3 regions of the Vreelandella sp. 2A-K22 genome follow, and region 3 is predicted to be linked to each of the others. Evidence: predicted binding sites of a transcription regulator. Region 3 holds the regulator's gene; each other region holds the start of a gene.

Region 1 (5,451 bases), on a different contig from region 3:
TTCGCTAACCGGCTGATGCTTGTGGTCGTAGGCATCGGCAATATCTACCTGGCAGAGCTGGCGCAGGGAGTAGTTGCGTTGTAACTCCGACAAAACGCCAATTTCCAGCCCCCAATCCGCAGGCATACGAATCCCCTCAAGCACTTCGCTGCGCATCGCAAACTCACCTGACAGTGGGTAGCGAAAGCTATCCAGGTAATCAAGGTAGGGCATCGGCCCACAGACAGTTTTAAGCGCCCGCAGCAGCGGTGTGACTAACAGCCGTGAGACGCGCCCATTCAGTTTGCCCTCGGCAATACGGGGGTAATAACCTTTGCAGAAGCTGTAATTGAAATTGGGGTGCGCCACCGGATACATCAAGCGCGCAAGCAGCCCACGCTCATAGGTCAAAATATCGCAGTCGTGAAGCCCTACCACCGTCGAGCGCCCTGACGACAGCATATAGCCTGCGCAATACCATACATTGCGCCCTTTCCCAGGCTCTAAAGCGCCTAAACCGTGCTCTTCCAGCTCCGCATCCAGGGCGCGCAGCCGTGGGCCATCGTTCCATAAGATGCGCGTGTGTTGCGGCAGGCGTGAGAAAAACTCCCGAGCATATAAAAATTGCTCGCGATCGGCTCTATCCAGGCCAATGACTATCTCGTTGAGATAAGGGACTTTAACCAGCTCATCGACGATCGCCGACAGCGCTGGCCCTTCCAGCTCCGAAAACAGCGACGGTAGAATCAGCCCCATTGGACGTCGTCGAGCAAACTGGCACAGCTCTTGTTCAAGCGCCTCCACCGAGCGCCGGGTAAGGTTGTGAAAGTCGGTAATAATTCCGTTTTGATGAAAGTCACTCATTCACTTACCTCCCTGGATTCATAGAACTGGGGTCAAAGTACTGGACTCAAAGAACTGTACTCAAAGGACAGCGGCATCGCCCTTTTCCGCCGTCGCTAAACGGCGGTCATCTCGCCCCCACCAGTAGGCCACTCCCTCAGCCCAGCCGGTTGGCCCTGTGGCATCCGTGCGATAGAGCGAAGCGTTGCGGGGTTCTACGGCTAAGTCGTGACAACCTCGTATCACGACCGCTTGATCCACTGCTTCAAGCATAGTGATATCGTTTGGCCCATCTCCCAAACCCAATGAAAGAGGCATTCGCCCTCTTAATGCCGTGAAGCGTTTAACCAGCCACTCGACGGCATTGCCCTTATCGGCGGAGCGCCCCATTACATGCCAAAAGCGCCCACCTTGAGTAAGCTGTAAGCCATCCCCCTCTAAAGCGGCGCGAAACGTCTCAAGGGCCGCGGCCGAGTCTTCCCACAACAACGGTTCGCTACCTTCCCGCTGCCGAGCATCCCGGGCGCGAACTGCGTCGAGCCCGGTAAGCTCCATCACCTCAGCTACGCTCATCTCTCCCATGCGGGTAAAGCGAATATCCAAGCGTTCACGCCACACCTTTAATCGGGCACGTATAAAGCCAATATCCACACCAGGATGTTTGATAACGACACCATCACGGCCACTGCCTGGACGGTCTAAGCGTGCATGACACCAGCCAGGGGGGAGACCAATAACCGCACCATTTTCAGCAATAAATGGGGTTGCCGTGAGGCCCAGCGCTTCGCGCAGCGGTATCAGTTCGGCACGGGTTTTACTGGTCACCGGAACCACCGGCACCCCCATTTGCTTTAAGCGGGCAAGCCAGGGAGCAGCAGGGCTGAAGTCATAACTGTGATGGTCGAGCAGTGAGCCATCTAAATCGGTCAAGACAAGCCGCGGCTGCAGAGCCGGATCAACCGAAGGGGTTGACGCTGAAAGACGAGCGGGTTCAGGCATAGCACTACCTCTCTTCGGCCTTAACGCTTCGTTAAGACGTCATGTCTAGAACGCCTAAATAGCTATGGCCAGCTATTAACTACTATGACCAGCTATTAATTGCTACGTAAAGCATAGCAATTAATAAGCCAAAACAGAGAAGTGTCTATTCAACAGAGGGTTACGTGGAATTTGACGGGATAAATAAATCAGAGTACTTGCAAGCACCAAAAAGAGGCAGTTAAAACGCACCACAAAAGTGCATGAAGCAGATCGGTGCGCTTTGTACAGCCCCTTTCAGAATAAGCATTAGCGATAACTAAGATGATAAAAAGTAAAAAAAGCTTTACCGCACTTGGCAACGCTTAATAAATAGCTATACTGATATTGTACCCACTGGCAACCCTGTACACCCCCTCACCTGATGCCAGTGGACTGCAGTGAGCCAAGCCCTTTAATGCCCGCCTCCCCCGGCGGGCTTTTTTCTATGTCATTGCCCCTCTTATGTCATCGCGAGCGAAGCGTGGCGATCATGTTGCCGTCATTGCAAACATAGAGAAGCAATCTCGGGGTTAGCTATCACTGACAAATCAGATTGCCGCGTCGCTGCGCTTCTCGCAATGACATTTTCCTTATAGCTGAGCAGCTATTTACTCCTCTATTAACTGCCCCTTACTCCACATGAATCACCACCTCAACCCGCCGATTACGTGCACGCCCTTCCGCGGTGGCGTTGCTCTCTAGCGGTTTTGTTGCTGCCAAGCCGACTGCGCGAAGGCGTTCAGCATCCACGCCCGCCGCTTCCAGCGCTTCCACAATGGCAATGGCACGAGCACTCGACAGCGCCCAGTTAGATGAGAACTCCTCGGTGCTAATGGTCTGGCTGTCCGAATGGCCCTCCACCCACACTTCGCCATCGTAGCGCTGAATAGTCTCGAGCAAACTGCTCACTAGTGACGACCCATCGTTGGTTAGCTCAGCCGTGGCAGAGGGAAACAGCAGTTGATCCTGTACACGCAGGCTAATCCCCTCAGCCACCCGCGATACTTCAACACCCTCCAGGTCGGGCAAATAGGTAGACTCTTCAACGCGTTCCGAAAGCGCCTGATTTAGCGCAGTCGCCCCCGCTACTGACTCATCGCTCACCGCTTGTACATTTGCCGGGGGGTGGTCGGTTAACACCACCATGTAGTCAGCTAAGGGCGATGTAAAATCATCACTGCCCGCGGGCATCAGTAGTTTTGGTAAAGAAATAACCGGCTCAGCAGGCGGCAATGGTGCAGCCAAAAGCGGTGGAACACCGAAGCTGACTCGTCGAGGAAGATCGGCCAGCTTGGGCAGCCCTGCCACGCCAAGTGCCGCACTAATCGCCATGGGGTTCAATCCTGCACTGCTCCACCGGGCGACACTCTCACGCTCATGGCTTACCTGGGCCAATGCTTCAGGCAGGGGGACTCCCAAAGTAGGCGAGGATGTGCCCGCGTCCTCGCTCACACTATCCTTCTGGTTCAATTGAGGAATAACCGGCCCTGCAGCGGCGATAATGACCACGAACAGAGCCACCAACAAGGTCATGATATCGAGATAACTGATCATCCAACCGCTACCGCTATCACTTTCATGATAGGCCGACATCAGCGAATCATGGCGCGGACCGCCGCGGTGATCTTCAAGCATTGGCATTATCGCTCATTCAAGTTTTTAACCTCGTGGCCGATCTTGCTAGGTATGATGAATTAGATACGTCGAATTAGGCATGGCAAACTAAGCAAAGCACATAGTCTATCAAAAGCCGTTTTGTAGCGAAAAAGGAACCAGCAGGTGCGCACCCGTCCCCGATTATTTCCATTACCCTATTTCATACGTCCTGTTAGTTTGGGGCTGGCAAGCTTAATGCTTAGCGGCTGCTTTTATGCCAACACATCTCAAGCGCCGATCGCCACTACCTACCCCTATACCGAACAGCAACGTATGCAGGCAGCTCACCACTGGGATGTGCTGGCCCGCCATGAAGCTACCAGCATTTTACAACGCGAGCGCGTTCGCAATCGCGATTTACACATCAGCGAGTCAGACAGTGAAGCACTGCACGCCTACAGTGGCGGTGAATTTGGGCGTGGCTTTCGCGCACTGCTGACCAGCGAACTGGTGTCACGGGGCGCTAACCTTACCACCGTCCCCACTGCAAACAGCGCCAATATCACTATCGACGTCGAAGTTGTCGAGCACCGTGACCGCGGCTTTATCCGCCCACCGGTTGGCGCTTTTACCGCACTCACCGCGGGCATTGCGGTAGCCACGATTCCGTTTAATCAGTGGAGCGAACCTGCGCTGGGATTAATCCCCGCCGGCATGCTTGCCGATACCACCAGCGGTAGTTGGACATACACCGGTGACGAAGAGATCATCGTGACCACGCAAATTATCGATGGCGAACGAATTCTCTACTCTTCGTCCAACATTTACTACATCAATGCCGGTGACCGTCGTCAATATGCCCCTCATCGCGTGCCTCAGGCACCTACCACACCCTCCGTTCCCCTTACTGATACGTGGTAATTTCATGCTGATGACACTTTTAACTACTTGGCGCGCTCGCTCTATCGGCCATGCTACCCGTGGGATGACCATGGGCATAACGCTACTGTTACTGGCTGGTTGCAGCGCGCTGGGCAATGCTAACAACACGCCCGCCGAACCGGAACCCGATCTCTCTGAATTGGTTCATGCCGCTGCCGAGCAGATGGTTGCCAGCAATCCAGAGCTCACGCGCTATAGCCCCATGATTGCCGCCACTTTTGTGAGCATCGACAATCTAAGCCAGTCGTCTACGCTTGGGCGTATTAGCTCTGAAATTATGGCCTCCGCACTGGCCCGCCAGGGTATGCAGGTACGCGAAGTCAAAATGCGCGACAGCATGTTTATCGAAGAGAGCGTGGGGGAATTGATTCTATCACGGCAAGTTCAGCGCCTAACCGCTCAGCACAACGCCCGTTCAATTCTAATGGGCACCTATGCACAGGGCCAGGACTACGTCTATGTAAGTGCTCGGGTCGTTCGAGCAGGTGATGCCATGGTACTCGGCAGCGCCGATTTCCGCTTACCGCTCAATAACAACACCCGAAGCTTGTTAGAGGGCCAAGGGGGTTGGTGAGCACTCACGATTTTTGGCAAGCTCACGTTTATCTTGTAGTGGTGGGCGATTCAATCAACTTATATCCTTGGGCAATGGCAAACGAATGGCAGGTATTGGCGGGCACTTAAACGATGGGTTGCAACTTCGACCCTCTAGAGATTCAGATCATCTTTTTCTTGAAGCGCTTTATCGAGATATCCGGCAAGACCTGCAACTAGCGCTGGCTGATCAAGACATGATTGAGGCGCTGCTTGAGATGCAGGTTAAGGCCCAGGCAATCGGTTATGGAACTGCCTACCCCAATGCCTTGTATTATATCGTCGAGAAACAGGGTGAGCGGATCGGCCGTGTCACCGTGGATTTCGGTGCCAACGAAGTGCATATTCTCGACCTCGCGCTGATCAAGGGAGCACGTAATAAAGGCTATGGTGCTGTCGTTCTTAGGGCAGTCCAGGCAGCAGGGGCTCAAGTTATGAGCCCCGTTTCCCTCTCCGTCGATCCATTTAATGTTTATG
Region 2 (5,451 bases), on a different contig from region 3:
GTGCCTTTGGTGGATTAGCCAAGCCACTGGGGCGTGGTGATTTTGGCAGGCTCACGCTGCATGATGATCTCACCGTGGCGTACCGAAAGCAGCACCTCGCCCTGGGTGCGCAGCACGCTGTAGTCATCCTCGCCCTCCAACAGGTTGAAGCTGGCGGGTTTGCCGACCTCGATGCCGTAACGCTCTTCAATATTGAGCGTGCGGGCGCTGTTGTCGGTAATCAGTGAAAGTGCCTGGCTGAAGTCCTGATAGCCCATCATTTGGCAGATATGCAGGCCAAAATCCAGCGTTCGCAACAGCTTGCCATTCCCCAAGGAGTACCAGGGATCGAATATGGAGTCCTCGGCAAAGCAGACGTTAATGCCCGCTGCGTTGAGCTCCTTAACACGCGTCACTCCGCGCCGTTTCGGGTAGGTGTCAAAGCGCCCCTGCAGGTGGATGCTTTCGGTAGGGCAGGAGACAAAGTTAATACCCGAGCGTTTTAGCAGCAGAAACAGCTTGGAGCAGTAAGCATTGTCGTAGGAATGCATCGCCGTGGTGTGACTGGCGGTAACGCGGCTGCCCAAATCATTAAACAGCGCCTCGCAGGCCAGTACTTCGAGAAAGCGCGAGTTGGGGTCGTCAATCTCGTCACAGTGCACATCCACCAGGCGGTCGTACTTGATCGCCAATTCGATCACTCGCTTCATGGAGGCCACGCCCAGCTCACGGGTGTATTCGAAGTGGGGGATGCCGCCCACCACATCGGCGCCGATCTCTAGTGCCTCCTCCATCAGCCGATCGCCGCCTGGGTAAGAGAGCAGGCCGTCTTGCGGGAAGGCGACTACCTGAATATCAATTTTATCTTTTAACTCGTCGCGCAAGGCGCACAGGGTTTTAAGCCCAATCAGGCTAGGGTCGCTGGTGTCGGCGTGGGTGCGCACAAACTGCACGCCATTGCCGATCAATAAATTAAGCGTTTTCAGCGCTCGCTCACGTATATCCGCTTCGGTGAGCATAGGCTTACGCTCGCCCCAGCGCTCAATGCCTTCAAACAGCGTGCCGCTCTGGTTCCAGCTAGGCTCGCCCGCCGTAAGGGCGGCGTCCAAATGAATATGGGGCTCAATAAACGGCGCGCAAACCAGCTTGGCGCCCGCATCAATCTGCCCTTCGCTCGCTGTTTGCGGCGCGTCTTGCACGGTAATAGCAGTGAACGTGCCGTTTTCAATCTCAAGTCGGTAAAGCTCGGGGCGCTGGCGAAGGCGAGCGTTAATGATCTGCATGGGCATATGAAAAAGGGCTCACTTATTGTTTAGCCGTAGAGGGAAGTGTATCGCTCAGCGTAGCGTGGTTTAAACGAAGCAGCACGGCGTAGCTGCCTGCCGCCACTGCCACGCCCACCAGCGGGGGGAGTAACGGGGAAAAGTAAGCCGCGCCTGCACCGATGGCATAGGCAGCTAACCCGCGACGATTGAAATCGGGCAGTGCCGCGGACGTAAGCGACGGGTAGCGGCCTTTATGCTTGAGCCAGAAGTCCGCCATGATCACCCCGCCCATGGGCGGTATAAAGGTGCCGAGTAGCACCAGAAACGGGATGAGTAGGTTATACATGCCGCCCACCGCCAGCACGGTGCCAATCGCTGCACCGCCCACAGTGACCAAACGGCGCTTTTCGGTGCGCAGTAAATTGCAGCCCGCCACGGCGAAGTTGTAGATGGTGTTGTCCTGGGTCGTCCAGATATTCAGAAACAGCATCAGCACGGCGATGGTGACAAACCCCTGGGCGATCAATACATCCACGATATCCGCCTGCTGGTAAATCATGGTGCCCAGCGCGCCGGTCAGTACCATTAAGCCGTTACCTACAAAAAAAGCCGCCATGGTGGAGATGACGGCAATTTTTGGTGTCTTGGCGAAGCGGCTCCAGTTGGTGGCTTGGGTGCCCCCGCTAATAAAGGTGCCAATGATGACGGTAACCGCCGCTGCTACGCTCATGCTTTCCGTGGGCGTTTGCTGGCTCAGTCCCGCAAAACCGCGCACATCGACCAACCCGGTAAACAGACTGATTAAGATAAACAGCATCATCGCGGGTACAGCAAAGCGCGACAGCCAGTCCATGCCCTTGTAGCCGATCATGGCGGTGACGCAGAAACCAAACCCAAAGAGCACCATTAAGGGGATTTCCAGCCATTCAGGCATCCCGGTGGTGCGTACTAACACCAGGGCAATCGTGGCGGTGCCCCAGGCGTACCAGCCAATCTGGGTAAAACCGAGAATAAAATCAGAAAGTTTGCTACCTTTTTCGCCGAAGCAGAAGCGCCCCATCAGCACCGAATTGAGCCCGCTTTTACAAGCAATATAGGCGAGGGCTGCCGCATACATTCCCAGCAGGAGGTTGCCAATCACTATGATCCATAGCAGTTGGCCAATCGGAAAGGCTTGGCCTAACGTGCCGCCCGCCCACATGGTGGCGGTGAAAAACGTAAATCCAAGCAGTACTGCCGAGGTAGAAAGCAGGCCCTTGCGGGCGCTGGTAGGGACTTCACTGAGTGGATAGTCAGAATTATGCATCACGCTCTCCTAATATAAATCAGCAAACTTGTTAGCTACTTATAAAGCAAGAGATATGCCAAAAAGCCTAGATTAATAAGAATGATTACGCTTGTAATTTTTATGAGACATGCCAGCTCTTTTTAATGCTACTTTAGCCATTAAAGCCTAATTGTTTTTATATGCTTGCCGAAGAAGAGAGTGATCAAAAACCTGTTCAAGCGACGAGTGCTCATTGCGATTACAGCTAAATAGGCCCGCTGCAGCTATAGCCATGAAGGAACCGGAGTAGATGCCAGAACCCCAGCATAGGAATGCTTCACTGCCTGCGGCTAAACTTCCTTGGCATCATACCCTGGTGGGTAAGGTGGTGATGTTTATGCTGATGGGCGTGCTGTTTGCGTATTTAACCGGGGCTCTGTCAGGATTTTTTATGGTTGAACGGGGGGCTCGGGAGCAGTGGTCGCGCGAAGCCCAGGTGAATGCCCAGATAGTGAGCGCGACTATTAGACGTATTTATACGTCCGTGGCAGTGAAGACAGATGGCACTGGGCAAGTCACGCATATCATTTCCCAGCGCCCGATAGGCGATGAAGAGTCGGTTCTGGAAACTGGGTTTAGCCCGATTGATGTATTGGCGCTGGCAAGTGCACAGACACGTAACAACGTATGGCTGTTTGCGAAGGCATCGGAGGGTTCTCTCACCGTAGTGGCAGATGCGCTTAATACACCATCAGACTCACCTGCCAACTTGACGGTAGCTACATGGCAAACAAAAGTGGATGCCGCTGATTTTTATGTTGGATTTGCCAGAATTGGCGGTGAAGAGCACTTCATTAGCTCACTGCCCATTGTTACTCCTGATGGTCAACTATTAGGCGTGCTGGTAGCCACTATAGGCCAGAAGGAAGGGCTGTATCAGATGCGTGATGATCTGATCAGCAAAGCATTTATAGCGCTACTGGTGGTATTGGTCGCAACAGCCCTGCTGGTCACTATTTTGATGCGTCAGTTATTCACACCTGTGCCGGTATTAATTAAGTCGCTCACCGAAATCGCTAAAAACCAGACCGCTGACAGCACGCCTTATACCGACCGTAATGATGAGATTGGCCGAATGGCAAAGGCCATAGACGCGCTTCGTAAGAAAGTCATTGAACGTGAGCACCTACTTGAAGTTAAAGACGAAGCGCTGCGCTTTCAGCATCTAGCTCATCATGATGAGCTGACCAAACTGCCCAACCGCGTGCAATTAAACAACGCTTTAACAACCGCGGTGCACTCACTGCTTCAAGGCGACGTTTTTAATGTCATGCTGTTCGATCTTGACCATTTTAAAGCAGTAAACGATAGCCTGGGGCACGCGGCGGGTGATGCTCTGTTAGTTGAAGTCAGTCAGCGGGTACAGGGGCTGCTGACCAACAATGATTTGGTGGCGCGCCTTGGTGGCGATGAGTTTGCCATCATTCAACGCGTTGTGCGCAGTGCCACCAGTGAGGCAAAAGTACTGGCAGAAGCGATTGTGTCCACTTTACGTGAACCGTATCAGTTTGATAGCCAGGAAATTAATATTGGAGTGAGTGTTGGCATTGCTACCGCGCCCGCCGATGGCCGCAATAGCCACGATCTGCTACGTCACGCAGATCTGGCGCTCTATGCAGCCAAGGCGAAAGGACGTGACCGCTATATGCTCTATGAATCAGGGATGACAATGGATTCGGGGATCATCGAACAAAGGTAAGCCTATGAAGAGGCTAGTAGCGTTATTAGTGACAAGTGCGATGTGGCAAGGCGCCGCTGCTAGTGAGGAGATAGCCTCCTCACCAACGTTGTCGCGTATTGAATCGGCTGGTGAGATTGCTATCGGCCATCGCACCAGCGAAGTACCCTTCTCCTATCTGGTTAACGACCAACCGACAGGCTATGCGATCGACCTGTGTCTAAATGTCATCGAAGGTCTGGAGGAAACCTTGGGCTTAGGTGAACTCAAGGTAACTTATGTACCGGTAACGCCTGCAAATCGATTTATATTAGTGCGTAATGGCGACGTGGATATCGAATGCGGAGTGACCACCAATACCCCTGAACGTCGTCGTCAAGCCGCTTTTTCGTACCCTCATTTTCTGACCGCAACGCGCTATTTATCCCTCACCGAGCAGCAGATGGACAGTTTGCAGGATTTGGCGGGACGCAGCGTTGTATCAACCACTGGCACCGTCAACATTGCCCAGCTTAACGAACTCAATCGCACCGAGGGGCTAAATATATCGGTAATGCTAAGCCGCAATCATGAAGAAGCCTTTGAAATGGTGGCTTCAGGCCAGGCATCCGCGTTTGTGATGGATGATATTTTGTTAGCTGGTTTGGTTTCGGCTGCCGCGGATCCTGCCGCTTTTCATATTTCCCAAGCAACACTGAGTAGTGCCGAGCCCTATGGCTTAATGATGCCGCCTGATGATCCTGTTTTTGTTGAGCTGGTAAATAAGCAGCTGCGTAACATTTATCTGAGTGACACTATTCACGCTCTTTATGAAAAATGGTTTTTGCAGCCGCTCCCTCCCGATAACCGAGTATTGAACTTGCCGCTAGCGCCAGCGCTTGCCGCTATTTTTGCCAATCCGGAGCAGTATAGAGAGTAGAGGAGGTGTGTTATGCGCCGAAGTTTATTGCTTGGGTGGTGTAGCTTGCTGGTAATGATGTCTGGTGGAGAGGCTGTACATGCAACGACGCCTATCGATTCACTTGAACGCATAGAAGCAACCGGCGTGTTGAGGGTAGGCTATGGTGATACAGCGCCATTCTCTTATTTAGATAATCACGGTAACGTCGTCGGTTACTCTATCGATATTTGCCAACGCTTAGCGAAACAGCTGCAAGTGCAACTAGGTCTGCCTTCTCTTGAGATAGCCTATGTGTATCGTA
Region 3 (5,451 bases):
AGGCAGTACTGTATGACAGCGAAAACCGTCAGTGGCTGGCCAGCGCCGCTGTAGGCACGCTCAACACCGCTACCCAAGCCCTGCTGCTGTCAGGTTCGGCTCGACTGTTTGCACCAGATGAAGGCTGGCAGCTAGATACCGAGCTACTGCACTATGATGGCCTCGAGCAGCATGCCTGGAGTGACACACCGGTATTGATGCAGCAACCGCCGCAGCAAATGAGCGCTTCACGTATGGACGTTTGGCTTAACACCAGCCAGGTTCGCTTAACGGATAATGTGCGCGGCACGCACCCCCCGGCCACACAACGCTAATAGGAACCGCCATGAAAGCCATGATTTCCCCAGCCCTGCTCTACACTGCACTGTTCGGTTTAGCGATACCTTTATCAGTGTTAGCCCAAACCAACTCATCTTCCCAGGCCCCAGTGGAAGTGGAAGCCGACCGTTTAGATCTTGATCAGCGGGCAGGCACAGCTGTTTATACTGGGGATGTGGACATTCGCCAAGGCGAAATGCAACTGCGCGGCGAGCGGGTAGAGATCGAACGCAACGACGCGGGCGAACTCTCGACAGCCACCGCTACCGGTGAGCGCGCCTACTTGCGCCATCAAGGCGAAGGGCAAGAAGGCCCCACGGAAGGCTGGGCGCGGCGGATTATTTATCACGTCGCCGAGCGTCGCGTAGAGCTGATCGACCAAGCCGAACTGACCCAGCAAGAGGACACCTTTAGTGGCGGTCGCCTTGAGTATTTTATTGACCGAGAAGTGATTCAAGCGCGCTCTGACGTTGATGGCAGCGAGCCCCAGCGCATACGCATGACCCTTCAGCCTGAACAATAGGGAGCCTAGCTGTGGCCACTGCTGACACTGCGCCGATCAAAACCCTTTATGCCCACCACCTGGCTAAAAGCTACAAACGCCGCCGAGTGGTCAAAGACATCAATCTGGAGATATCCCAAGGCAGTGTCGTTGGCCTTTTGGGCCCCAACGGCGCGGGCAAAACCACCTCATTTTATATGATTGTTGGGCTGGTCAAATCCGACGCTGGCAAGGTGGGTATCGACGATGTGGATTTAACGCGCGCCCCCATGCACGAGCGCGCAGCCGCGGGGATTGGCTATCTACCTCAAGAGGCGTCTATTTTCCGCAAACTCTCGGTTGCCGAGAATATTATGGCGATACTCGAGACCCGCAAAGAGCTTAACCGCAGCGACCGCGAACAGCGCCTGGAAGCGCTACTCGAAGACTTCCATATCACCCATATTCGCGACAACCTGGGCATGAGCCTTTCGGGCGGCGAGCGCAGGCGTGTAGAAATAGCCCGCTCGCTAGCCACAGAGCCCGCTTTTATTCTGCTCGATGAGCCTTTTGCGGGCGTTGACCCCATCTCGGTAGGTGAGATTAAAACCATCATTCGTGCACTGAAACAGCGCCATATCGGCGTGCTGATCACCGATCACAACGTGCGTGAAACACTAGACATTTGCGATATCGCCTATATCGTCGGCGATGGGCAAATCATCGCCAGTGGCTCGCCCGCCTCGATTCTCACCAACCAAAAAGTAAGGGATGTGTATTTGGGCGCCGATTTTCGCCTGTAATGTTTTTGCCTTAATTGCCCCTAAATAGCGCTTTAAAACAACTTTACGACCAATGGCATGCTTATTGCACTTGCGCCAAGCACTCACTCGCACTAGGGTGGAGCATTCTGATTAACGAGTGGTTCTCAGATGGTCATGAAAGCTTCTCTCCAACTGCGTATCGGCACACAGCTGACCATGACGCCCCAGTTGCAGCAGGCCATTGCGCTGCTGCAACTCTCTACGCTGGATCTTCGTCAAGAAATTCAGCAGGCCCTCGATGCCAATCCCATGCTGGAGCAGGAAGATGAATTTAGTGAACAGGCTGTCAGCGAGCCTAAGGAAGAAGAGTGGTCAGAGAGCATCCCTACTGAGCTCTCGGTAGATAGCGACTGGTCAGATACCTATCAAGATATGGGAAGCCAGGGGGGCAGCAGCAGCGAAGGCCCCGACTTTGAGCGCCAGGCAGCCGGGCAGAGCCTTCATGGCCACCTGCTGTGGCAACTCGCCATGACCGATTTTAGCGCTCGCGAGCAGCTTGTCGCGGAAAGTTTAATCGACGCGCTAGACGCCAACGGCTACCTGACCCAGCCGCTCAACGACATCCGTGAAGGGCTTCGTGCCCAGGGCATTGACGGGCTAAGCCAGCGCGAAGTGGAAACCATTCTACTCAAGCTCCAGCAGTTTGAGCCGACCGGCATATTTGCCCGTGACTTGCGTGAATGCTTGATGCTGCAGCTCGCCGCTCTCCCCGATGATACGCCACTGCTGGTTCCCGCCCGCCGCTTGGTGCGGCAGTTTCTCGAAGCGCTTGGCAAAGACGATATGCGTCTGCTGAAACGCCGTCTAGGGCTCGACGACGAACAGCTGGCCGATGTCATCCTGCTTATTCGCAGCCTAGACCCACGCCCAGGCAGCGCCTACGGCGACACCGATGACAGCTATGTCACCCCCGATCTAGTCGTCCGCCACGATAATGAAGGCTGGCATTTAGAGCTCAACCCCGAGGCCCTGCCACGGCTGCGCATTCAGCCCGACTACGCCAGCTTGATTAAGCGTGCGGATAAAAGCGATGACAACCAGTTTCTCAAAGAGCACTTGCAGGAAGCGCGCTGGTTGATCAAGAGCCTCTCTAGCCGAAACGATACGCTGCTGCGTGTTGGTCGCGAGATCATTACCCGCCAGATTGGCTTTTTAGAGCACGGCGAAGAAGCCATGAAACCACTGATACTGGCCGACATTGCCGAAGCCGTGGAGATGCACGAGTCGACTATTTCACGGGTAACGACGCAAAAATATATCCATACACCCCGTGGTGTGTTTGAACTCAAATACTTTTTCTCAAGCCAGGTGAGCGGTCAAGATGGCGACAGCCACTCCAGCACCGCCATCCGTGCACGACTCAAGAAACTGATTCAAGAGGAGCCGCCCGGCAAGCCGCTTTCAGACAGCCGCTTAGTGACGCTATTAGGCGAAGGAGGGATTCAAGTGGCGCGTCGTACGGTGGCGAAATACCGTGAAGCCATGGGCATTCCCTCTTCCAGTGAACGGCGTCGTTTGCGCTAACTTCGTTAACGTTTCAGGGAAACTCTCGACAAGGGCTTTGCAACGCGGCAAAAAGGGTTACAATCGAAGTACAGTCCGATGGATAAGGAGCACGTCAATGCAAGTAAATATCACTGGTCATCACGTAGAACTGACTGACGCCTTGCGTGACTATGTCAACGAGAAGCTTGAGCGTGTAGAGCGCCATTACGACAATATAACTACGGTGCAAGTCACCTTATCAGTGGAGAAAGAGCGCCAGCAGGCCGCCTGTACGCTGCACGCCGCAGGTGCTGACTTACATGCGGAAGCCCTAGACAGTGATATGTACGCCGCTATCGACGCACTAGCGGACAAAATCGACCGTCAACTCGTTAAACACAAGGAAAAAGCACAAGCTCGCGCCCAAGGCGCCGGTGTGCGTTAATTCAATGACGTTGGAAACCATACTCCCCCCGGAACGCGTTCTGTTCGACGTCCCCGGGGGCAGCAAAAAAAGGGTGCTGGAGTTTTACAGCACCTTTATCGCCCAAAATATCCCCAGCCTGGACAGCCAAGAAGTGTTTAGCCGTTTAATCGGTCGCGAGCGCTTAGGTAGTACGGGTATTGGTAACGGCGTGGCTATTCCTCATGCGCGTAGCCCCCACTGCAACGCCCCTATCGCTGGATTTTTGAAACTGGCTGAAGCGATCGATTTTGACGCTATCGACGGCGACCCGGTAGATCTGGTGTTTGTCCTGTTGGTACCCGAAGAGGCAGATGACACGCATCTCTCACTACTGGGTCAGGTAGCGACCATCATGAATGATGCGGACACGCGCCAGCAACTGCGTAAAGCAGCCAGCCAGCGCGAACTGCTTGAGCTGATTACCGCCAAAATTCGCGAGCAATCAGCGGCCTAAGGGTCTGAAACCCTGTTCAGGGCAGATCACAGCAGGTTATCCGCTCACCACCCTCAACGCAGCTTGATCAAAGCAAAGAGAGACTCTATGCAACTGGTGATCATTAGCGGCCGCTCCGGGTCAGGTAAATCTATCGCCTTGCAAGCGCTGGAAGATCTTGGCTACTACGCGATTGATAACCTCCCAGCTATGTTGCTGGGGTCGTTGGTGGATGAACTGCGTGACCAGGGCGACCGAGCACATTTAGCGGTGAGTATTGATGCCCGCAATTTGCCGGGAGCTCTGGAGCGCCTGCCCTCTTTATTAGACGAGTTGCGCCAGCGTAAAATCGACTTTCAAGTTATTTACCTGACCACCGATGCGCGCATACTGCTTGAGCGTTACTCAGCAACGCGTCGCCGTCATCCGCTGACCCGCGATAGCGAAATGACGCTGGAAGAGGCGATCAATAAAGAAGAGACGACGCTAGAGGATATTCGCGATCTGGCCGATCTATTGATCGATACATCACGATTATCGGTGCACGATTTACGCCGTCGCATTACCGACCAAGTAGCCCATCAGCGGCGCGACAAGCTGACGCTAACGCTGGAATCGTTTGGGTATAAACGCGGCGTACCGTTAGACGCCGACCTGGTCTTCGATGTGCGCTGCCTGCCAAATCCGTACTGGGATCCAACGCTGCGCCAGTTCACTGGCCGCGACGCGGAAATCGTGGCTTTTTTGAACAGCTATCCGATTGTTGATGCCATGAGCGACGACATCTTGGCCTGGCTAGAGCGTTGGCTACCCGCTTACCAGAATAGCCAACGTAGCTACATGACTATCGCGATTGGCTGTACTGGTGGCCAGCACCGCTCGGTCTATATGGCCGAGAAGTTAGCGGAAAAATTGACTCCTAGCATGGGCGAAGTTCAACTTCGCCACCGCGAACTGGGTCTGCACTACACCATAAGCGAACAGTTGGCCGCTCCCCTCGTCAGCGCTTCCACACCTAACGAGCGGCCAGAGACCTCTTAAGCGCGTCTATCCATTAATGACACCACTCGGCGAAAAGGAACCAGGGTGCCAGAACGCATACTTACACTTACCAATCAACGCGGGCTACACGCTCGCGCGGCGACAAAACTGGTCAAATGCGGCCAACAGTTCACGGCAAAAATACGCGTTTACAAACAGCAACAGGCCGCCGACGCCGCCAATATCATGTCACTGCTGATGCTTGCCGCACCTTGTGGCACCGAGCTTAGAATCACCGCCGAAGGCGATGACGCCGAACAGGCGCTTGAAGCGATTCAAGCGCTGTTCGACGCCCGCTTTGAGGAGGATCAGTAAGCCGCCGCTTGGCTTGTTAGTCCCCCGCCACGGTCATGGCATCAATCAACCAGCTACCCGTGTGAACACTGCCACGGGTATCAGTGTC

The links. The regulator sigma-54, encoded in region 3, starts transcription at its own class of promoters, with help from an activator protein. The targets are predictions, from matches to a motif close to TGGCACNNNNNTTGCTNT.
Region 1: a site for sigma-54 is predicted at 1,935-1,952, ahead of ACW17M_RS21970 (HAD-IIB family hydrolase). Genes of this name have one in related genera too.
Region 2: a site for sigma-54 is predicted at 2,594-2,611, ahead of codB (cytosine permease). Genes of this name have one in related genera too.

Annotation. Positions count from the first base shown of each region.
Region 1 covers NZ_JBSUGC010000020.1:3,721-9,171, reverse strand. Annotated here, with positions in the region: gene ACW17M_RS21975 (glycosyltransferase family protein) at 1-843, opposite strand, end outside; gene ACW17M_RS21970 (HAD-IIB family hydrolase) at 904-1,821, opposite strand; gene ACW17M_RS21965 (OmpA family protein) at 2,473-3,483, opposite strand; gene ACW17M_RS21960 (hypothetical protein) at 3,694-4,359, shown strand; gene ACW17M_RS21955 (FlgO family outer membrane protein) at 4,424-4,954, shown strand; gene ACW17M_RS21950 (GNAT family N-acetyltransferase) at 5,040-5,451, shown strand, end outside.
Region 2 covers NZ_JBSUGC010000009.1:172,704-178,154, forward strand. Annotated here, with positions in the region: gene codA (cytosine deaminase) at 15-1,268, opposite strand; gene codB (cytosine permease) at 1,285-2,550, opposite strand; gene ACW17M_RS13960 (diguanylate cyclase domain-containing protein) at 2,822-4,270, shown strand; gene ACW17M_RS13965 (amino acid ABC transporter substrate-binding protein) at 4,275-5,168, shown strand; gene ACW17M_RS13970 (amino acid ABC transporter substrate-binding protein) at 5,181-5,451, shown strand, end outside.
Region 3 covers NZ_JBSUGC010000002.1:223,760-229,210, reverse strand. Annotated here, with positions in the region: gene lptC (LPS export ABC transporter periplasmic protein LptC) at 1-314, shown strand, start outside; gene lptA (lipopolysaccharide transport periplasmic protein LptA) at 326-841, shown strand; gene lptB (LPS export ABC transporter ATP-binding protein) at 853-1,602, shown strand; gene ACW17M_RS03325 (RNA polymerase factor sigma-54) at 1,732-3,147, shown strand; gene hpf (ribosome hibernation-promoting factor, HPF/YfiA family) at 3,245-3,553, shown strand; gene ACW17M_RS03315 (PTS sugar transporter subunit IIA) at 3,558-4,028, shown strand; gene rapZ (RNase adapter RapZ) at 4,116-5,048, shown strand; gene ACW17M_RS03305 (HPr family phosphocarrier protein) at 5,094-5,363, shown strand; gene pmbA (metalloprotease PmbA) at 5,380-5,451, opposite strand, start outside.